Regions from separate parts of the Exiguobacterium sp. NPDC077395 genome, predicted to be linked through region 3. Evidence: predicted binding sites of a transcription regulator. Region 3 holds the regulator's gene; each other region holds the start of a gene.
What was found. Region 3 encodes Rex, which represses fermentation and respiration genes when NADH is low (regulators of the CRP and FNR family bind a similar motif). Its sites were predicted from a motif close to TTGTGAAATATTTCACAA; they were not measured.

Region 1 (7,740 bases), on a different contig from region 3:
TGAGGCAAATCGTCCTGAATTGAGTGAGGCCGACCGAGCACTTGAATTGTTCCGTGTCGTGACAGAAGGAGGTACCGTATGAAACATAACTTTTTGAACATCGCGCGAACGACGCTGCCAGAACGTCACGTCGAAGAGCGGGTGAGGGATTATGATGAATATGCGTCTCGTATGGATGATCAATCCGTTCAACAACAAGCCGCGCGCTGTATGGATTGCGGCACACCGTTCTGTCACGTCGGTGATTTGATTGGTCAGGAGACGATTGGATGCCCGATTCACAACTATATTCCAGAGTGGAACAAACTTGTCACGAAAGCTGACTGGATGGGTGCGTACCATCGATTGATGGAGACGAACAACTTCCCGGAGTTCACGGGAAGGGTTTGTCCGGCACCTTGTGAAGGATCGTGTACACTCGGGATCAGTGAAGATCCGGTTGCCATTAAGTCTATCGAGCGAACGATCATCGACCGGGCATTTGAAGAAGGATGGGTGAAACCGAGACTAGTTCATCGAAGAACCGGGTTGACGGTCGCTATCATCGGAAGTGGTCCTGCTGGTCTAGCCGCCGCTGATCAATTGAATCAACTGGGACATTCGGTCACCATCATCGAGAAGTCGGATGAAGCGGGAGGACTGCTCATGTATGGCATCCCAAACATGAAACTCGATAAAGATGTCGTAAGACGTCGCGTTCGGTTACTCGAACAAGAGGGTATTGTCATCCGGACGAACGTCGAGGTTGGTACGGATGTAACGGTCGAATCGCTTCGGAACGAATACGATGCGGTCATCTTGGCGACCGGAGCTCAAAAACAGCGCACGCTCGGGATTGACGGAGATGATGCCGCTGGAGTTGAAATGGCGATGGATTATTTGACGGCATCCATGCATGAACGAAAAGGAGCTCCCCTTGCCTCTGATTATGACGCCAAAGACAAAGATGTCATCGTCATCGGAGGAGGAGATACAGGAGCGGACTGCGTGGCGACGGCAATCCGTCAAGGTGCAAAATCAGTCGTTCAATTTGGGAAGCACCCGTCAAAAGGGTTGCTCCGTGCACCAGAGAAACCTTGGCCACTTCAACCTGACACGCTTACGACCGATTATGCGTATGCGGAATCACTCGCGGTCTATGAGAAAGACCCGAGAACATATTTGATTCGCTCCAACCAAATCGTCACGAAAGAAGGACGTGTCACAGGGATTGAAACGGAACGGATGACGAAAGTCGTCAACCCGGATGGTCAAGCGACTTTCTTCGTAGAGGAAGATTCGATGGAGACGTACCCGGCGGACCTCATCCTCGTCGCCATTGGATTTGAACGACCAGAGCACGAGTTGCGGAAAATCGGCGTCGAGAAAACGATAGATTTCCATACGGCAACGGATAACGTCTTTGTAGCTGGGGATGCGAAGCGGGGGCAAAGCCTAATTGTATGGGCAATTCGAGAAGGACGAGAGGTGGCAGAAGTGGTCGATGCGTATCTCGATACTTGCAAGACCGTTTTAAAAACCTCATCATAAAAAGGAGCGACAACTGTCGCTCCTTATCTTTTGTTTAGGAGGAGTTTTATGTTCACCGAAATCCTCATGTATACGGGAATCTGGTTTATTCTCATCCTGATTTTATTAGGAACCATTTATTCACGACGGAAAAAATGATCAAAGCACCATCGCGGCAATCACCCCGAAGATGATGAGTGGAATGTTGTAGTGTAAGAACGTTGGCCAAACCGTTTCACGAAGGTGATCGTGTTGACCGTCAGCGTTCAATCCACTCGTAGGTCCGAGGGTCGAGTCACTTGCAGGACTCCCGGCGTCACCAAGAGCACCTGCAGTCCCGATGATGGCAATCGTCGCCTCGACAGAGAAGCCATACTGTACACAAAGCGGTACGAAGATGGCCGCAATGATTGGAACAGTTGAGAAGCTCGAGCCGATGCCAAGTGTAATGACGAGTCCGACAAGTAACATGACAAGAGCTGCGATCATTTTAGAATCACCCATCAAATCGCTCGCACCGTTGACGAGCGGATCGATGGCACCTGTTTCACGAATAACGGCTGCGAATCCACTAGCGGCAATCATGACGAAACCGATGAATGCCATCATGCGCATCCCGCTCGTGAAGATGTCATCGGCCTCTGACCAAGGGATGAGGCGGAAAATCGAGAGTAAGATTAGTCCTGTCACCGCTGAAGCAATCATCGACTCCGTCTGCAATTGGACGATGAGGACGATGAGAACGACGACAAGTGTCATGATCATCTTGAAACCACTCATTTGACGAACTTCATAGTCAGACGGTCCGAGTGCAATCGTTTCGTACGTTCGTGGTTTCCGGTAGTGAATGAACGCGGCAATCAATCCAACGACCATCCCAAATGCCGGGATTCCCATAATCGAAATGATATTGACGTCTCCGACAGCTAAGCCGTTCGCTTCAACGTTTGCAATCAAAATCTCGTTCAAGTAAATGCCACCGAACCCGACTGGTAGCAACATATACGGTGTCACGAGACCGAACGTCAAGATGGTTGCGACGAGGCGGCGATCTAACTTCAACTCATTGAATAAGACGAGTAACGGCGGAATCACGATCGGGATAAAGGCGATGTGAATCGGGAGTACGTTTTGTGAGCTGATTGACAACAATAAAAGAAGCGACAATAAGAACGCTTTGACGTACATCACGCGCTTTCCTGACACGTCACGACCTGACATCGCAATTAACTTTTCAGCTAAGACGTCTGGTAGACCCGTCTTCGACAATCCGACGGCGAATGCTCCGAGAAGCGCATAGCTAAGGGCGATGCTCGCTCCGCCGCCAAGACCGTCGCTGAAAGCGGTCAACGTATCGTTAAATCCGAGCCCTCCAACAAGCCCTCCGACAAGCGCAGCTAATATTAAGGACAATACAATGTGCACACGACTGATGGCGAGTGCAAATAAGACGATGACTGCAAGTAATACTGCGTTCATATCCATCCAACACCTTTCACAATTTCTTTCTCTTGGTATCACTTTAATATGATAAAGACTTTTTGAAATTTAACATATGATGTGACCCTTGTCAAATCGATTATGAAAAAAAGCGATAACTCGTGAAAGTTATCGCTTACGTGTTACAGATCGACGTTGTGATACACTTGGCGAACATCTTCCAAGTCTTCGAGCACATCGATTAATTTTTCAAACTGTTCTTTCGAATCGTCATCGAGCGACACTTCGTTTTGTGGAAGCATCGTCAACTCGGCGACGGCGAACTCTTCAACCCCGGCAGACTTGAATGCAGTCTGAACGGCATGGAACGCTTCTGGCTCGGCGTAAACAATGACTGTCTCATCTTCTTCGATGACGTCACGAACGTCGAGGTCGTGTTCCATCATGAGTTCAAGGACATCGTCTGCCGACATTTGATTGACACCGATGACGGCTGTCGCATCAAACATGTAGGCGACCGAACCGCTGACACCCATGTTTCCTCCGTTTTTACCGAAAGCGGCACGTACTTCAGATGCTGTACGGTTTACGTTGTTCGTCAACGTATCGACGATGACCATCGCACCGTTCGGTCCAAATCCTTCATAACGTAGCTCATCGAAGTTTTCCTCGTCGCCACCTTTTGCTTTATCGATGGCGCGATCGATAATCGCACGGGGCACGTTATACGTTTTCGCACGCTCCACAACGAATTTTAATGACTGGTTCAACTCAGGATCAGGTTCCCCTTGACGGGCGGCCACATAAATCTCGCGACCGAACTTCGCATAGACGCGACTCGTGTTCGCGTCTTTCGACGCCTTCTTCTCTTTAATGTTGTTCCATTTACGACCCATTACATGTCATCTCTCTTTCCATTTGTACGTAGATTCATTACAGATTATATAAGAAGTTGCGTGAATTGACGAGAAAAGTTTTACTCGTCGCCCTTATCCATCTTCTCAACAATCTCGGTGAGCGTCTTCAAACTGTCAATGAGGCGGTCGGTTTCATCCTCGTTTAAAAAGGCGAGACGCTCCTCAAAAAGCCTCCGGAACGAGTCTCTCCGTTCGAGTAAAATACGCTCACCTTTCTCTGTCAACTGGTTCCAAATGACACGGCGGTCCCGTTCATCCGGTACGCGTGTAATATATCCTTCATTTAACAGTTTCGTGATGAGCGGGGTAACATTGGGCGGCGCGATGGAGAGTGTTTCACTAATTCGTCCATTTGTGACAGCCCCCTCGTCCTCAATCAACATCAACAGATGGAAATGAGAGAAGTTCAAGTTCGGAATTTGTGGGAAATCAGATCGACGTAGCAGTTTACGACGAATTAAAGGGATCAGTTTGACGAACTGGTCCGCAGCATCTTGTTTCGGCATAGTAGATTCACTTCCTAGTTAGGTTCTATTTTCATTATACACGAGTTAGGTGCAGTTGAACCTAAAAACGGGTTGATGTGATGATTGATACATCTTAGAAGAAATAGAACCGACACAATTTATGTAAGCGTTTACATAAACGGAATTACTTGTTTTCATGAAAACGCATTCGATTTTACTGAGGACACAGTTAAAAATCAAGGGGTATCAACAAATGACAAAAAAATATTGTGAAAGAGTTCACATTGTTGTCACCCACAAACTCTGAAAAACATTGTATTCTATGAATGTGAAGGAAAGCACAATCTCTTGAAAGCAGTCATCACATTGTGTCTTCCATCAAGTCAATATGTTCATTAAAAGCTCTCAATTATGAGGAGGAACCTAACATGGCAGTCAAAGAGAAAGCAAAAGTGGAAACTACGGCAGAACAAATGGTGGATACGCTTGTAGCGGGTGCACATGCCGCACTCGATACGTTGATGACGTTCGACCAAGAGAAAATCGATGAAATCGTACAAGCGATGGCGCTCGCTGGTCTTGAGCAACACGTCGCACTTGCGAAATTAGCACATACAGAAACTGGCCGCGGTGTCTTTGAAGACAAGATGATCAAAAACATCTTCGCGACAGAATATATTTACAACTCACTCCGTGGAGAAAAAACAGTTGGCGTTCTTGAAGACGACGTTCAAAACGGAATCACATACATCGCAGAACCAGTCGGTGTCGTAGCTGGGGTCACACCGGTCACAAACCCAACATCGACAACGATGTTCAAAGCGATCATCGCCATCAAGACACGTAACCCAATCATCTTCGCGTTCCATCCATCCGCTCAACAGTGTTCAAGTGAAGCGGCACGTGTTCTTCGTGACGCAGCGATAGCAGCAGGTGCTCCTGAAAACTTGATTCAATGGGTTGAAGTCCCGTCACTCGACGCAACAAAAGCACTCATGAACCACCCAGGTGTGGCGATGGTTCTTGCGACTGGTGGGGCAGCAATGGTCAAATCAGCTTATTCGACTGGTAAACCAGCACTCGGTGTCGGACCTGGTAACGTACCGGCTTATATCGATAAGACTGCGAAAGTGAAACGTGCCATCTCGGACGTCATCCTTTCAAAAACGTTCGACAACGGTATGATTTGTGCGTCTGAACAAGCAATCATCGTCGACCAAGAAGTTTATGAAGAAGTGAAAGCAGAAATGACGGCACTCGGTTGCTACTTCTGCTCACCTGAAGAAAAAGCGAAACTCGAAACACTCGTCATTCGCACGGACACATGTGCGGTCAACCCAGAAATCGTCGGGAAGCCAGCAGCGTGGATCGCTGAAAAAGCAGGTCTCAACGTACCGGCTGATACGAAAATCTTGATTGCTGAACTTGAAACGGTCGGCGCAACTGAACTTCTTTCTCATGAGAAGTTGAGCCCGGTTCTCGGTGCTTATAAAGTACAGTCACGTGAAGAAGGATTCGCGATCGCTGAAAAAATGCTCGAAATCGGTGGTCTCGGTCACACAGCGGTCATCCACTCAACAGATGACGATGCCATCCTTGACTTCGGTCTTCGCATGAAAGCTTGCCGTATCATCGTCAACTCACCTTCAGCACACGGTGGAATCGGTGACCTTTATAACGAAATGACACCATCCCTCACGCTCGGCTGTGGGTCATACGGTAAAAACTCCGTCTCAGAAAACGTGACGGCGAAACATCTACTCAACGTGAAAAAGGTGGCGAGACGTCGCGTGAATATGCAATGGTTCAAAGTACCTGAAAAAATCTACTTCGAGAAAAACTCGGTGCAATACCTTCAATCGCTCACAACGAAAAAACGGGCGATGATCGTCACGGATGAAATGATGGTCAAACTCGGATTTGCTGACAAAGTCATCAAAAACTTGCCTGCAGGTGTTGAGTACCGCATCTTTGACCAAGTCGAACCAGACCCATCTGTCGAAACGGTCATGAACGGTGCCGAAGCGATGCGTCACTTCCAACCAGACATGATTATCGCACTCGGTGGTGGATCACCGATGGATGCTGCAAAAGGAATGTGGCTCTTTTACGAACGTCCAGAAGAGAAGTTCTCAAACCTTCGTCAGAAATTCATGGATATTCGCAAACGGACGTACAAGTTCCCGACGCTCGGTAACAAATCAATGTTTATCGCCATCCCGACAACTTCTGGTACAGGTTCTGAAGTGACACCGTTCACCGTCATTACAGACAAAAAACGTAACGTGAAATATCCGATTGCCGACTATGCGATCACACCAGACGTTGCCATCGTCGACCCTGAGTTCGTCATGACCGTGCCAGCATCAATTACGGCTGACACAGGAATGGACGTCATGACGCACGCGATCGAAGCATACGTTTCAGTCATGGCGAATGATTACACGGACGGCCTCTGCCTCCGCGCCATCAAGATGATTTTCGACTACCTACCAAAAGCGTATGAAAACGGTAGCGATGCGGAAGCACGTCAGAAAGTGCACAACGCTTCAACGATGGCTGGTATGGCGTTCGCGAACGCGTTCCTTGGAATCAACCACTCGATCGCTCACAAAATCGGTGGAGAGTTCCACGTACCACACGGTCGTACGAACGCAATCCTTATGCCACACGTCATCCGTTACAACGCGACACGCCCATCAAAACTTGCGGCGTTCCCGAAATATGAGTCATTCATCGCAGACGAGCGTTACGCAGAAATCGCACGTTACCTCGGCCTCCCGGCAAGTACGACAGCAGAAGGTGTCGAGTCACTCGTCCAAGCGATCATCGAGCTCGGTCAACGTTTGAACATCAAACTCTCGTTCAAAGCACAAGGCATCAAGAAAGCAGAACTCGATGCGAAGATTGACAAAATGGCAGTCGACGCATTCGAAGACCAATGTACGACGGCAAACCCGAAAATGCCGCTCGTTGAAGAGTTGAAAGAAATCATGTACGCAGCATACGAAGGCGTATAAGAAATCAAATCAATCAAGGTGCCCGTTCGAGAGAGCGGGCACCTTTTTTGAGTAGATAAAAGGTTAGTTAAGAAACGGTACAGGCGACGACATATTTTTTTGGTCGTTCGTTTCGGGTATGATAGAAGTGGAGGCGATACGATGAAACAAGAGATGACGATTACGACAGCGTATGGAACAATTGCAGGAACTTTTCTTTCGCATGAGGAGCCTCGGGCGACCATTGTCATGTTGAGTGGAAGCGGACCAAGTGACCGTGACGGGAATATGGGTGGCGTCGGCTTTAATACGTACGGAAAGTTAGCTGAGGCGCTATACGATCATGGCTATAACGTCTTTCGGTATGACAAACAAGGAATCGGGAAGTCGGATGGTGACTTCAATAAG
Region 2 (7,740 bases), on a different contig from region 3:
ATACGTCACATGGGCAAACGTCAAGGCACTCGATGACGTGTCACCGCTCGTCGTTCGTTTCGCATCGCCTAATCGTGCAACGTTCCAATCGAGCGTCAGGTGACATACCTCGATATGATGGTTTCCCGCAAATGGGGTGGCGTTTCGTAACAATCTTCGATGCTTTGGGGCACAATCGGATAGTTTTAGAATGGTGACGTCCTGTCCGGCACCTTCTAACACGCAGTTCGAAGGAAGGCGAATGCCCCGAACGATATACACACCTGCCGGGACAAAGACACGGCGATTGGAGCGGAGGGCGAGACGAAAAGCGAGCGTGCAATCCGTTTGTCCGTCCCCGACAGCGCCATAATCTGTCACATCAACACGTTGTTTTGTGACCTGAAGCAGATTCAAATATTCCGCATCGAGGCGTCGCATCCAAACAGGACGAACCATTCCGTCCATTTGTTCGAGCGGGAGTGACGTTTGAACAGGCGTAATACGTTCTGTCATTGGAATTCGGCAAGGGATGGATTGTTGCTGCTCTGAGTAAGATGTCTCGCGAGTGACACGATGCCATTCGAGTGTTCGCTGGATGAGGTCTTCTTCCGACCAATCAGAATATGAGGTAATCATCGATGCGATTGATTGTGGGTCCTTTGCATTTTTCATAATAAATCCTCCTAGCATCATCTTCTCTAGCATGTACCCGTTTCACCTCGTTTTTTAGCAATCAGAAGTATTTACTAGACAGAAGCATCTAGTCGTGTTATATTCAATATGTGCTTAATTAAGAATAGCTGGAATCATAATTCACAAGTGCTTGGGATTATTTTTCGTTAGATAATCCAGAGGCTTGTATTTTTTTTGGTCAAGTTTTTTCTAGTAAGGCACTACTATAACGCATAGCGTTTATTTCAGGAGGGTTCATTCATGAACACAGGTAAAGTAAAATGGTTTAACTCAGAAAAAGGTTACGGCTTCATCGAAATGGAAGGCGGAGACGACGTATTCGTACACTTCTCAGCAATCCAAGGCGACGGCTTCAAAACACTTGAAGAAGGCCAAGAAGTAACTTTCGAAATCACAGACGGAGCTCGTGGACCACAAGCTTCTAACGTTGAAAAAATCTAATCTTCCTTTCTAAGGAATATGATACCTGCTCGCATCGGCGAGCAGGTTTTTTTGTGTTTAATCGTGTAGTTTGAGGGAACAGTATACGAGCGACAAATCATGAAGGAGGAATTTGGAATGAGTGCAAAAGAAACAGCTTTAAAAATCCTAGATTCAAGTGATGTAGGGACGATGGCGACCGTGTATAAAGTGAAGCCACATAGTCGTTACATGACATTTTTCCATGATGATTTTACACTCTACACAGCAACCTCGAACGATACAGATAAGGTGGAGGAATTAGAGAAGAATCCATATACGCATATTTTGATTGGTTATGACGGAGATGGAGTGGGGGACACCTACTTAGAAATCTTAGGGAAAGCGACTGTGTCAGACGATGAATCGATGAAAGAAAAAGTGTGGAACGACAAACTCGAGGGCTGGTTTGATGGTCCGGACGATCCGAAATTGGTCATTCTCAAAATCGAACCAGAATCGATGCGTGTGATGAATAAAAAAGGGCAGCCACCTCAAGAAGTAACGTTGTAAACTTCTCAAAGACGCCTCGAGTAGGCGTCTTTTTGCTGGATGTGAATAGAGTGTGACGTACATATGGACGAATCATGAACAAAGCAAAATACATATGTGAAATAGTGAACATAGGTGGTATATTGTGAATGTAATCACATTATTCATTTATTCAACTTCTTGAAAAGGAGGAATCATCATGTTCACGAAATTTTGGCAAAATCATAACATCGCTACGGCAATCTTGACGGTGTTACGTGTCTGGCTCGGTTATCATTGGTTAACAGCAGGTTGGGGTAAAATCACAGGTGGTTTTGGAACGGAAGGATTCTTAAACAACGCGGTGACACTCGCGACTGGAGAACATCCAGCCGTCGCAGGATGGTGGGCTGCATTCTTAGAAAACGTTGCGATTCCGAACGCTGGATTATTCGATGTCCTTATTCCTTATGGTGAATTTTTGGTCGGGTTGGGGTTATTGCTCGGAGCACTCACACGTAGCGCGGCGTTCTTCGGTCTTGTCATGAACATGGCTTTCTTGCTCTCTGGAACGGTCAGTACGAACCCAACGATGTTGATCGTATCCGTATTGATTTTGGTTGCTGGACATAACGCAGGGAAAATCGGAGTCGATGGTTTGTTCCTTCGCAACTTCGTCGAAACGAAAGTATTGCATCGTTCACCAAATCGTCAAATAGCTTCGTAACTTTTATGCACTCTCCTGTGACAAACCTCTCATGTTTCGGCTACGATAGATATAGCCTACAGAGATAAAGGAGAACGCATATGACTACGACTCATTTTAAATGGCTTGGCTACACAGAAGGTGTGTCCTTCTTGTTGTTACTGTTTATCGCGATGCCATTGAAGTATATGGCGGGTATTCCACTCGCGGTCAGCATCGTCGGCGCTGCACATGGTTTCTTGTTTGTGGCTTATGTGCTCGCAGCCGTCTACATGGCGTGGCGCTTCCGTTGGGGCTTCAAAGTTCTGACGCTTGCCGTCATGGCATCGGTCATCCCATTCGGACCATTTTTATTAGAAAAACGGGTACTCGCGTCAACAGAGAAGACATCGAACTGATTCGTTCGATGTCTTTTTTTGTTAGGATACTCGTTCAATTGACTGAGCTGCTGACCGTTCCGCTTGGATGTCATGGCGAATCCGATATGTGAGTGTGCAGGTACATAGGAGTAGGCCAATCATACATGCAGTGTATAGATGTGCGACTGGTACAAGATCACTCAATACCCCGAATAGAATAAAACCGATTGGCGTGATACCCATCGCAAGTGACTCGAGTACCCCAATCACGCGACCTAAATAATTCGGATCCGTATTCGTTTGTAAAAGCAATTGAATCGGAACGTTGACACGTACGATAAAGAAACCACTCAATAAGGCGAACATTGCGAAAAAGAAAATCGAAGTGAGGACGTTGAAGTTCAAATATAATGGAATGGCAGGGCCGACAAATAGAACACTGAGTATGGTCAGTGCAGATCGCATGGTCGACAGACGATGTTTGATTTTGAATAGTGGCAAGGCGTGAAGTAAAGAAGCGATTAAGAATCCAATGGCAACCATGCTTTCAAGTAGTCCAAACTGAAACGGAGACACGCCGACCTCTTGTAAAGCGGCTATCGGGAACAACACTTCTGTCGCGACGAAAAAGAAGTTCAAGAAGGCAGCTAGAACGGCGACTGTCCATAAAACTCGTTGCTGCTTCAAATAAGAGAGACCGGACCGTACATCTTCCCAGGTGGATTGTTCGGTTGGAGCAATCTCTTTCTGATGAAATGTGAGTCGAGAAGCAAGCAAGGCGGCAATCATGAAGAATAGGGCTGAGCTGAATAAAAAAGCTGGAATCGGTATGAGTTTAAACAGTGCTCCGGCAAGAAGCGGAGTGCCGATACTTGAGATGGAGATGATGCTCTGAATGAGGGAGTTGGCACGTTGAAGCTCTTCCTCTTCGAATAGAAGTGGGATCGAACTCGATAGCGTGACCGATAAGAAGGTAGAGACGATGGATAGGAAGAATGTGATGACATAAAAGGCAGGTGCTTCGAACGTCCAAAGCAAACTTGCAATCCCTGCGAGTAAAAACAGTCCTCCATTCAAAGACTCCATCTTGATGATGACTCGTTTTCGGTCAAGTTTGTCCGCATAAGCGCCGGCAAATGGTGACAAAAGAACGCGTGGCAATGTGCCTGCCAGTAAGACAAATGCGAATTGTAATCCAGATCCAGTCGTCGTCAACACCGTTAATCCTGCTACGAACGTAAATAAGTTGGATGCGAACAGTGACATGAATTTACCGAGTAATAAAATCGATAAATTGGAAGATAAGAATTTCATAGAGAACACTCCTTTGCAAATTAGTTAAATGTGATTTAACATTATCATAAAGGCAATCGAGTGAAATGTAAACATAAAGTTCAATATAATTTAACTTATAGAGGTGGCATATGATTGGTGAACGAATTAAAACGTTACGAAAACAGAAGAAAATGACCCAAACGCAGTTGGCGGAAGGGATCGTCACGAAATCGATGCTCAGTATGATTGAAAATGGGAAAGCGGAGGCATCGATGCGTAGCTTACGAGAACTCGCAAGTCGGTTAGATGTCTCGATGCAGCAGTTATTGACTGACCCGAAAGAAGCTGAATTACAGACGATGGTCGAGCAGTTAGAATATGAAGAAATGACACTCGTTTCGCGGCCAGATCAAGAAATACGACAGATGCTTTCCCCATACTTAAAAGAAGAAATGAACTCCGTGTGGCAAGGTAAAGCATACATGTTGTATGGGGATACGTACTTTCAAGAAGGAGAAAATGAGAAGGTATTGAACTACTACGATCGTGCCATTGAAATTTTTGAGAAGCTAGGTGAATCTGATGAATTGGCAATGGGACGAATTAGCCAGGCTTATTATTTATTGATGTGGAACCGATTTGAAGAATCGCTTGAACGGATTGACGCGATCGAACTTCTTGATGCGAAATACATGAAAACGAAAACGAGAACTGAGTACGTCATGTTGATTGTATTTAAAAACCTTCTTTGTGACGAGGATTTGGAAGATTCGATTCGACAGCTTGAAGACGTGCTCGAGTATATGAAACGAACAAGAATCTACTACCGTGCGGACGACGTGTATCGCACCATTTCGATTTGTGCGCTCTATTTGAACGATGAAAAGCATGTTCGTGAGTCTTTACAAAAGGCGAAGCAATACATTCAATTCACGGAAGACCGCTTGGCAGAAATCAAAGTGGCACTTTCCGAAGCGCTCTATGCGATGGAATATCGACATATTGATCTGTTAGGGGAAAACGTCAAGTTGATGGAATCACTCACGACAGAGGTTGAGCCGTTCATTGCGGCGATTTCGATGGCGAAAGGTGTGTACTACGCTTTTCGAGGGGAATCGGAAAAAGGAAGAGAGTGTTTATTGGCACTATGGGAAAACAGAGACGAGTGGAAAGCACATAGTTTAGTCGATATCGCGATTTACTACGAAGGGTTATTAAGGGGAACATTGAACGGATGCGGAGACGACTGGGTATCGGTCATCGAAGAACAAGTAGCGAAATTCCCGCAAGGACTGTTTCGCAAACGTTTAGAATTATTACTACAACAAATCAAGGGCTGACGCATCAGCCCTTGAACGTTTGAATCAATGTCCCTTGACCATGCTCGACTTGGACGGAAGCGTGGGCCCCATTGACGAGCGTCATCTGCGGCGGAACGTGTCCGAAATCGATATCGAAAAAGATAGGAACCTCTAACATGTGGTGGAGCTCCTCATACACCATCTCAGTAGTATAGTCTTGATGCACAGATGGGGCATCACTTCGTCCAAACAGAATACCAGACGTCTGATCGAACCAACCGGCCCACTTCATTTGAAGGAGGGTCCTTTTTAATGCGGGGACGTTCATCTCGGCATTCTCAAAATACCAAAGAATCGGTTCATCATTCAGGTAATCGTGTTGGAATGTCCTGACGTCGCCATACGGTGTCCCGATTGTATGTAAGAGCACATCGAGACATCCACCAAGCAATCGACCTGTCGCGTGTTGACCCCCAATCGCTTTCCATTCCGTTGTTTCACTCAAATGAAACAGGTGTGGCGTCGGATTTTCATGCTGCCATTCCTTTTGAAACTTCTCAGACGAGCGTTGGATGACCGTCTCGTCGACCCGCGTCGACAATACATCTAACCAGCGTGAACTCGTCTCATCCCAAATATCCGCACGTAAATCGACCAGGTTTGGACCATGGGCCGAGGCGATTCCGGTTTTTAATGTATAGACGAAGAGCAACAAACTCGTATCTGAATAACCGAGCATCCATTTTGCGGGTAAGGATTGCCACTCGATTTGGTCGAGGATCTCCATTAAAAGTTCTCCGCCCCAAGGCGGAATGATCAAGTCGACAGTGTCGTTTTGAAGGAGATTGGTCAATTCATTTACTCGTACGCGAGCCGGGGAGGACTTCCCGAATTGTTGTTTCCACGCATTTGGAGTAAATTGCAACGTGAACCCTCGATCAGAAAACTTATGTTCCGCTTGATGCAATAAATGGTGTAGTTCTGTTGGTATACCGGATGAGGGAGCGGTGACCCCGATTTGATGACCGGTGAACTGTGGATAACGAATCATGACGACCTCCTGTGGATAAGTGATAAATGAAATCGGTTAAAACGGTTATCCACATGTGGACAACTAGTTGGAGCGCATCCGTTCCGCGTGACGCATTCCCCATTCGTTCATCGCTTCGAGAATCGGGATCAGTGTTTTCCCATACTCGCTTAAGCGATAATCGACACGGGGAGGGACTTCTGGATAGACGGTCCGGATGACGATATCTTGTTCTTCTAAATCACGGAGTTGTGCGGTCAGTATCTTTTGACTGATTTTTGGTAACGCTCGTTTCAACTCACTGAAGCGTAACGTATCCCCATTGATCAGGACGAGGAGGATGGAGTGCTTCCATTTTCCTGTAATCAGTTCGAGTGCCGTATCGACTTCGCAGCTTGTTATCTTGGTCACATCGTTCTTCCTTTCCATTAGTATCGTTGAAGTAACTATACCACCTTTTTGTGCCTACTTCTGCAATGTGAGCCGAGCGGGTATAGTGAAGGTGAGGTGATTGTATATGAAAATCGAAAATATTGAACTAGGACCGGTGACGCTACGCGTCCGTGACATCGAACAGATGAAACAATTTTATGTAGACGTGATTGGGATGAGTGTCCTTGAAGAAACCGAAGAGCTTGCCACGCTCGGAACGAAAGAGCGTTCGCTCGTCATCTTGCACCATGTTCCGCAGGCGAAGACGAATCCGCGAGCGGCAGGGTTGTTTCATTTAGCGATTCTATTACCGGATCGTGTAGCGTTAGGAAGCATCTTGGCGCATCTTATCGAACAACGCATTGAAGTCGGGCAAGGCGATCATTTAGTGAGTGAAGCGTTCTATTTGAGTGACCCAGAAGGGAACGGGATCGAGCTATATGCCGATCGTCCGAAGGAACAATGGAGCTATGAAGCGAACGGGCATGTGAAGATGGCGACTGAACCAGTCGATTATGAATCGATGCTTCAAGCTGCAGTGAATCGACCATTCACTGGTTTACCGGTCGGAACGACGATGGGACATGTGCATTTTAAAGTCCGGTCGATCGAAGCAGCAAAACGCTTCTACCATGACCGACTCGGGTTTTCCATTACAACGGATTCTTATCCGGGGGCACTGTTCTTAGCGGCAGACGGGTATCATCATCACATCGGCACGAACGTGTGGGCACGTCCGAGTGAAGCTCTAGGAGTCGAAGCAGGACTCGAAGCGTGGACACTTCTTGTCAACGAAGAGACAAACCAGGCGTTAGGTGGAACATCGTCTGAATGGACGTTGACGGATGAAGATGGAATTACCGTGCATATAAAAAGAACGGGCGCATGAGCGGCCGTTCTTTTTAACGTGCGGATGTTTTCTTCTGACCTGCGTTGAAGGAGAGACGAAGTCCGCGTTTTTGATACGCTTGCTCGACTCGCTTCGGGTTGAGGCTGAGCTCGAGATGAGCCAACTTCAAATGGTCAAGTGCC
Region 3 (7,740 bases):
GCAATCGGTCCTGCGAGCGCCACCCCGAATGCGGAGAGCACGACAGCTAGTGTCACCGCGAGAAACTTGATGACACCGACATTTTGTCCGAGCGAACGTGCGACCTGATCTCCGAGCGATAACGTCTCAAGCTCTTTACTGAGAAGCAGGACGAGCACGACCGCCCCCATCATCCATGGCAATAAGACCTCGACAAGACTGAGCGAACGTCCAGCGACCGACCCGGTCAACCAGAACAGTACCTCATCGAGCGCTCCTTCCTCATAAGCGATAATCGACTGAGTGAATGAGCTGAATAGAGCAGCGAGCGATGCACCTGCAAGTGTCATATACATGACGTTCCCACCATTCGCACTTAGCAGATACACAATCACACCGGCGATAAACGCTCCGATGAGCGAAGCTGTCGTGAATGAGGCGATACTGCTAAACCCAAAAAGGGTCACGAGCACGATGGCCAGGCTCGCACCTGCGTTCACAGCCAAAATATCGGGAGATGCGAGCGGGTTACGCGTCACGAGTTGAAAGATGAGACCGGCGAGACCGAGTACGCTCCCAACGAGTAGCGCAACGACTGTACGTGGGATTCGATTGTCTGCCAACGCAATCATCGCTTGTGATGAACCGTCTGCTTGAAACATCATCACATCTTCATGACTGACGGCAATGACACCGACCCGCAAGCTGATATAGCTTAAAATTGGTAAGCAAATGATCAAGAGAAGTAGTTTGATCCAAGGTTTTTTCATGTCCTCACTTCTTTCCTTTCCTACCATAGCAAATATTGCGTTCCAGAAAAAGGGGTTGACAGTGAGAATCATTATCATTTATAGTCAGGTAGGAAAATCACTTACATAGAGGAGAATTGCAATGAAAAAGTGGATACTCGCGTTACTGACGCTTTGCTTAACCGTCGTCCTCGCTGCTTGCGGCGGGTCAGACGAAACAGAGAACGATACAAGTTCAGAGACAGCAACTCGCTCAATCGAACACGCAATGGGAACGGCGGATGTGCCTGAAAACCCGGAACGTGTCGTCGTCTTGACGAACGAAGGGACAGAGGCCCTTCTCGCCCTTGACATCAAACCGGTCGGGGCCGTCAAATCTTGGAACGGTGACCCGTGGTACCCACACATCGAGTCTGAAATGACAGATGTCACGGAAGTCGGGACAGAAAGTGAAGTCAACTTAGAGGCCATCGCGAAACTTAAGCCAGATCTCATCATCGGAACAAAACTTCGTCAAGAGAACATCTACGACAAATTGAACGCCATTGCGCCAACAGTCATGTCAGAAACACTCAAAGGCGATTGGCAAGAAAACTTCGCCCTTTATGCGAACGCACTTAACCTTGAAGAAGAAGGGAACGAAGTGTTGGCAGATTACGATCAGCATGTCGAAGACACAAAGGCTGAACTCGGAGACGCTGTGAACAAAGAACTTTCGGTCGTCCGCTTCCTTCCTGGTGCGTCACGCATTTACTTCACGGATAGCTTCTCGGGTGTCATCTTAGGAGATGTCGGAGTAAAACGCCCAGCTTCGCAAGATCGTACCGAGTTCGCTGAAGAAATCACGATGGAACGCATCCCAGAGATGGCTGGCGATCATATTGTCTACTTCACCTATGGCGGAGCAGACGGATCAAAAACAGCCGAAGAATGGCAGTCGAATCAGTTATGGAAAGACCTTGATGCCGTCAAAGCAGGCGAAGTAACAGAGGTCAGTGATGACATTTGGAACACATCGGGTGGCGTCCTTTCTGCCAACCAAGTGCTTGATGAACTCGTCGACATGTTGAAATAATGAGTAGCGCGCCAATTGTATTGGTGCGCTTTTTCATACATACATATGGTAAAATTTACATATCAACTTAAAAGGAGCTTTGCTATGCAACGTACACTTCGTAAGTCCGCGACGGACCGCTCTCTGTCTGGAGTATGCGGTGGGATTGCTGAATACTTTGGTATTTCTTCAATCGGAGTTCGACTCATCTTTTTGATTCTCCCTGGGAGTTTCCTTCTTTATATGATTTTGACGAATTCCATGAAAGATGCGCCACGCTATCTATAAGAAAACGCGAAAGCTGTTAGCTTCCGCGTTTTCTATTAAGCATTCACTTTGTCTTTCATCGCTTCAAGCGCTCCGCTGTTCAAGAAGTGCCATGGTTTGTTGTAGTGCGGTTGGAAGAAGAAGTCGACGTACGCGAGCTCTTCGACCGTCATCTCGTTTTGGATAGCGAGGGAGAGCGTGTTGACTGCTTGTGTCAAATCCGCTTTTGACAATACTTGTCCACCGACAATGCGATGTGTCTCTTTTTCATAGACGAGTTTGAATTCGACTTTCTCTGCAGTCGGCATGAACTCCGGACGATATGCATCCTCAATGACGACACTTTCTACGTCGAGTCCGAATAGGACTGCCGCTTCTTCCGTTAATCCAGACGACGCGATGTTCCAGTCGTAGAGACGAAGTCCTGACGTTCCTTGCGTCCCTTGGTAGCGGACACGTGGTTGCATCATATTTTCCGCGACGAGCGTTCCCATGCGGACAGCGTTCGTCGCAAGTGGGATATAGGCGTGTGTGCGTGCCGGGTTGTAGTAGACGGCACAGCTGTCACCTGCCGCAAAAATGTCCGGGTTGCTCGTGCGCATGTATTCGTCGACGATGATGGCGCCGTTCCCGAGCATATCGACCTGCCCTTCGAGGAGTCCTGTGTTCGGACGGAATCCGACGCAGAGGATCACGAGATCCGCCTCGAATTCACCTTTGTCCGTCACGACATGTGTGACATTTCCATCTGTACCACGGAACGCTTCGACCGTCTGACCGAGTTCGAGGTCGATCCCGCGACTTGTCATGTCTGCTTCTAATGGATCCGTGAACGACTTATCGAGATATTTGTTCAAGATGCGGTCGGCACTATCGATGAACGTAACATGTTTACCGTATGCTTCGAACGCCTCGACGAGTTCGACTCCGATATAACCCGCTCCGATGACAGCAATCTTCGTTGCATCTGTCGCGCGCTCAATGATACGTTGTGCATGCGCATAGTTTTTACAGAGTTCGATTCCATTCATTTCGATTCCTGGGAGCGTTGGGACAATCGGCCATGAACCCGTCGTGACGATCAAGCGGTCATACGTGTCGTGCACGTCTTCCCCTGTTTCGAGATTTTTGGCGTGGACCGTCTTCGCGTCGGTGTCGATGGATAAGACATCATGTTTCATGCGCATGGTTGCTCCGAGCTCTTCAAGCTCACGTGGAGAGGAGTAGAATAATTCTTCTGCACGTTGGACGACCCCACCGACATGGAGCGCAATCCCACACGAGAGGAAGCTGACGTTATCGTTCCGCTCGTAAACGGTGATATCAAGATTGTTGTGCTTGGCGAGTAATCCTTTGACAGCTGCTGTTCCTGCGTGTGTACATCCGATGACTGCGATTTTCATATGAGTCGTCTCTCCTTTTATGTTAGACAGTACGTTTCGTTTTTAGATTGTGATAAATATCACATTAACTTCTTGACCTTAGTGTACTATTTCACAATATAGGATTCAACGACTATGCTCACTATTTCACGTAAAAGTGTCTAAAGTTTGAACACCAGTTGAACTACAGTGTAATGCATATAAAAAGCATCGTCCCATTTACGGAACGATGCTTATTTCTCATTCATCTGTTTCATTAAATCCATCTGTTCTTGCACCATCGCTTCTTTCTCCCGGCGCAACACCCCTTTGTAGGTGACGCGTGAAATCGATAAACTAATCTCATATAGGAAGAAGAGTGGCAATGACACCATAAGGTGCGACGTCAAATCCGGTGGTGTGATGAATGCCGCGACTACGAATAGCGCGAAGTACGCATACTTACGAATCTTCGATAAGAAGTATGGTGTCACGACACCAATTCGGGTCAAGAACATCGTCACGACCGGCAATTGGAACAATAGACCGAACGGAATCGTCAGTTGCAACAAGAACGTGAAGTAATTGTTCGCCCCGATGATTTGTTCGAGTCCGAGGTCTTGCCCGAGGTCCGTCGAGATATCGAGGACGAGCGGGAATAACCAGTAGTAGGCGAACGCAAGGCCGATCAAGAACAATCCGAAGATGATCGGGATATAAGCGAGCGTACCTTTTCGTTCATTCGGATGCAGACCGGGTGCGACAAACGCCCACACTTGATACAGTAGGAATGGGCTCGCCGCAATCAGGCCGATGATGAGCGCCAAGTTCAAGTAAATCATGAGCGGGTCCGCGACCCCAAAGGCGTTCAGTTCGAGCCCGCGTTCGACGAGATCTTCTTGCAAGTACGCGAGTACATATTTGACACTCGGCAAAGCCATCAAAAAGAAGGCAAAGACGACAAATGCAGATAGCATCAGTCGTCTCCGCAGCTCTGTCAAGTGATCGGTGATTTCCCGCTCTTGATCAGGTTGATGATTCATGGCTTACTGCTCTTTCTTTTCGATAGCTTTCTTGTCGTTCTCGTCGTGCTCGTTCATCATGCCGTTCGTTGCATTTTTGAACTCACGAAGCGTTTGTCCGGCCGCGCGACCAAACTCCGGTAATTTCTTCGGTCCGAAGATGATGAGCGCGATGATGGCGATGATGAATAGACTCGCCCCACCCGGAATCCCGACGACGAGTGATGATGCTAGTAATTCCATTATTGATGGACCCCCTCAGCGGTTGGATAGTGTTGCATAAAGTAAATGAGTGACTGCAGCTCAATCGACAAATCGATGTGATGGACGCGAACCGTGTCCGGTACGGTAAGTCGTGCCGGTGTGAAGTTCAAGATGCCCTTGATACCGAAACGGACCAAGTCGTCTGCGACGGACTGCGCATAGGCAGAAGGTACCGTCAAAATGGCGACGTCAATCTTGTTTTGCTTCATAATCTGTTCCATCTCATCGACGTGATGAATTGGGACGCCTGACATCGTCGTGCCGACTTTTGTCTCGTCTGCGTCGAACCCGACGACGATATGTGTGTTATTGTTTTTAAGGAAGTTATAGTTGACGAATGCCGTCCCAAGGTGACCGACCCCGACCAAGGCGACATTCGTAATCTCGTCCTGATTCAGTGTCTTTCGGAAAAAGTCTAACAGATACTGCACGTTATAGCCATATCCCTTTTTACCGAGCGCACCGAAGTACGAGAAATCACGGCGAATCGTAGCCGAATCGACCTTGACCGCCTCACTCAGTTCTGCTGAAGAGACACGTTGTTTACCTGACGCGTGCAGGCTTTGAATAAATCGATAGTATAGTGGCAACCGTTTGGCTGTCGCTTGTGGAATCTTTGGTTCGTTTTGACTCAACGGAAAGAGCCTCCTTTTTACGACACGTTACAAACGAATCTGAATTTCATACACCTTGATTGTAAACGAATTCACATGACCACTCAACGAATATACCTAAAATCGCTGAAAAATACAGTATACTAAATAGAGAGAAAGGGGTTTTTTCACTTGATCCTACTGCAAGTCAATAACTTATCCAAATCCTTCGGCGTCGAGCCGATTTTAGAAAACGTCAAACTCGAAATCCAAGAAGGCGAACGCGTCGCCCTCGTCGGCCGAAACGGGGCCGGGAAGTCGACGCTTTTGAAAGTCATCGCTGGTGAATATAACTATGACTCCGGGGACATCATGAAGCCAAAAGACGTCACAATCGGCTATCTCGCCCAAGACTCAGGGTTAGAATCCGACGAGACTATTTGGAACGAGATGCTCACCGTCTTCACGGACTTGATTGAGCAAGAGAAGACGCTCCGTCGCATGGAAGCCGACATGGGCTCAGAACGAATCCTAAATGACGCCGCTGCGTATGAACGCCTCCTCTCCTCTTACGATGAAGAGCAGCATACATTCAAAGAGCGTGGCGGTTATCAATATGAAGCGACCATCCGCTCGGTCCTTCACGGGATGCGCTTTTATCCGGACGACTTCGAGCGTCGGATCGACACGCTCTCTGGTGGACAACGGACGCGTCTCGCCTTGGCGAAGATGCTCCTTCAAAGTCCCGACCTGCTCATCTTGGACGAGCCGACGAACCACTTGGACATCGAGACGCTCGCATGGCTTGAGAAGTACTTAAGCGGCTATAAAGGGGCCGTCCTCATCGTCTCCCACGACCGATACTTCCTCGACCGTGTCGTCTCGGTCGTCTATGAGTTGTCGCGTCACCGGAGCCGCCGCTTCGTCGGGAACTACACGAAGTATCTCGAACAGAAGGCCGCTCTCTACGAACAAGAGAAGAAGCAGTTTGAGTCGCAGCAAGAAGAGATTGCCAAGATGCAGGACTTCATTCAGCGAAACATCGCCCGGGCGACAACGACGAAACGGGCGCAAAGCGTACGGAAGCGTCTGGAGAAAGTCGACCGTCTCGATGCTCCGGACGGTGACGAACGCAGTGCGGTCCTCTCGTTCTCCATCAAACGACAGAGCGGGAACGATGTGTTGAGCGCGAGTGACCTCGCCATCGGGTATGAAGAACCGATTGCCCAAAATCTCCGTTTCCAGCTACAGCGCGGGGAATCCGTCGCTCTCGTCGGTCCGAACGGGGTCGGGAAGTCGACACTTCTCAAAGTGTTGACGAAACAACAAGCCGCCCTTACCGGTGATATCCGCTACGGGACCGGCGTCGAGATCGGCTACTACGATCAGGAGCAGCAGAACTTGTCGGACGCGAACCGTGTCATCGACGAGATTTGGAACGACTGGCCACTCATGCGCGAGCAAGAAGTGCGGAGTCTTCTCGGACAGTTCCTCTTCAGCGGCGATGACGTCATGAAGCGTGTCCATGAATTATCAGGCGGCGAACGCGCACGTCTCACGTTGGCCAAGCTGAAGCTCGAGCAACCGAACCTCCTCATTTTGGATGAGCCGACGAACCACTTGGACCTCGACTCGAAGATGATCTTAGAGAACGCCCTTCTCGACTATCCAGGTACGATTCTCTTCGTCTCGCACGACCGCTACTTCATCGACCGTCTCGCGACGCGTGTGTTAGAAATCACGCCGAACGGCATCGACGAGTATCTCGGTGACTATTCGTACTACGTCGAGAAGAAAGAAGAACTAGAAGAACTCGCGCGACTCGCCCGTGAAGAGACAAAGCAGGTCGTCGTGAAAAAACAGCGTGCCGATAAGGAACAACAACGGGAAGAGCGCCGCATCAAACAGCGCATCGAAGAGATTGAGTTGGCAATCGAGCAACATGAAAATCGCCTCGACGAAATCGAACAGTTGCTTTGTGAGCCGGACGTCTTCAACGACTTCGCCCGTGCCCAGGAGTTGTCGACCGAATCGGACGCAGCGAAAGAATCCATCACCGCACTTTATGCGGAATGGGAGGAACTCCATACATGATGCGTACACGTGCCATGCGAATCGAGCTCATCCAAGCGTTCCTCACGGGACTGGCCTATATCGTGCCAACCGGAACCGAGTTCGTATCTGAACTCATCCGCGGGGAGCCGACGATTGTCCCTTCTATTCTTTTTTACTTTTTACCAGTCGTCATCGGCTTCATCATTCAGACGTGGCCAGGGATTCTACTCAGTCTTTTCAGTGGCCTGCTCATGAGCACGCTCTTCATCCGTATTGTCGTCTGGCCGGTCGATGTGACTGTTCACACGTTCTATTCGCCGGGATCGGTGTGGGCCCACTTCTATGAAGAGACGCTCTTCATGTGGATCCTTGCCCTTCTCGTGTTCATCGTGAGCC

Region 1: the regulator Rex is predicted to act here: its motif matches at 4,601-4,618, upstream of adhE (bifunctional acetaldehyde-CoA/alcohol dehydrogenase).
Region 2: the regulator Rex is predicted to act here: its motif matches at 1,770-1,787, upstream of ACQKD4_RS11455 (DoxX family membrane protein).

Annotation. Positions count from the first base shown of each region.
Region 1 is NZ_JBNNHU010000001.1:1,349,981-1,357,720, reverse strand. It holds gene gltB (glutamate synthase large subunit) at 1-82, shown strand, start outside; gene ACQKD4_RS06980 (glutamate synthase subunit beta) at 79-1,530, shown strand; gene ACQKD4_RS06975 (Na+/H+ antiporter family protein) at 1,669-2,988, opposite strand; gene ACQKD4_RS06970 (YebC/PmpR family DNA-binding transcriptional regulator) at 3,132-3,845, opposite strand; gene ACQKD4_RS06965 (MarR family winged helix-turn-helix transcriptional regulator) at 3,926-4,372, opposite strand; gene adhE (bifunctional acetaldehyde-CoA/alcohol dehydrogenase) at 4,762-7,353, shown strand; gene ACQKD4_RS06955 (alpha/beta hydrolase) at 7,495-7,740, shown strand, end outside.
Region 2 is NZ_JBNNHU010000002.1:197,813-205,552, forward strand. It holds gene ACQKD4_RS11440 (glycoside hydrolase family 55 protein) at 1-654, opposite strand, end outside; gene ACQKD4_RS11445 (cold-shock protein) at 916-1,116, shown strand; gene ACQKD4_RS11450 (pyridoxamine 5'-phosphate oxidase family protein) at 1,234-1,647, shown strand; gene ACQKD4_RS11455 (DoxX family membrane protein) at 1,826-2,332, shown strand; gene ACQKD4_RS11460 (DUF3817 domain-containing protein) at 2,413-2,709, shown strand; gene ACQKD4_RS11465 (MFS transporter) at 2,731-3,984, opposite strand; gene ACQKD4_RS11470 (helix-turn-helix domain-containing protein) at 4,095-5,285, shown strand; gene ACQKD4_RS11475 (S66 family peptidase) at 5,290-6,297, opposite strand; gene ACQKD4_RS11480 (winged helix-turn-helix transcriptional regulator) at 6,361-6,687, opposite strand; gene ACQKD4_RS11485 (VOC family protein) at 6,794-7,597, shown strand; gene ACQKD4_RS11490 (5'-3' exonuclease) at 7,611-7,740, opposite strand, start outside.
Region 3 is NZ_JBNNHU010000004.1:12,186-19,925, reverse strand. It holds gene ACQKD4_RS13360 (FecCD family ABC transporter permease) at 1-749, opposite strand, end outside; gene ACQKD4_RS13355 (ABC transporter substrate-binding protein) at 871-1,803, shown strand; gene ACQKD4_RS13350 (PspC domain-containing protein) at 1,888-2,070, shown strand; gene ACQKD4_RS13345 (FAD-dependent oxidoreductase) at 2,106-3,452, opposite strand; gene tatC (twin-arginine translocase subunit TatC) at 3,665-4,453, opposite strand; gene tatA (twin-arginine translocase TatA/TatE family subunit) at 4,457-4,675, opposite strand; gene ACQKD4_RS13330 (redox-sensing transcriptional repressor Rex) at 4,675-5,331, opposite strand; gene ACQKD4_RS13325 (ABC-F family ATP-binding cassette domain-containing protein) at 5,482-7,383, shown strand; gene ACQKD4_RS13320 (hypothetical protein) at 7,380-7,740, shown strand, end outside.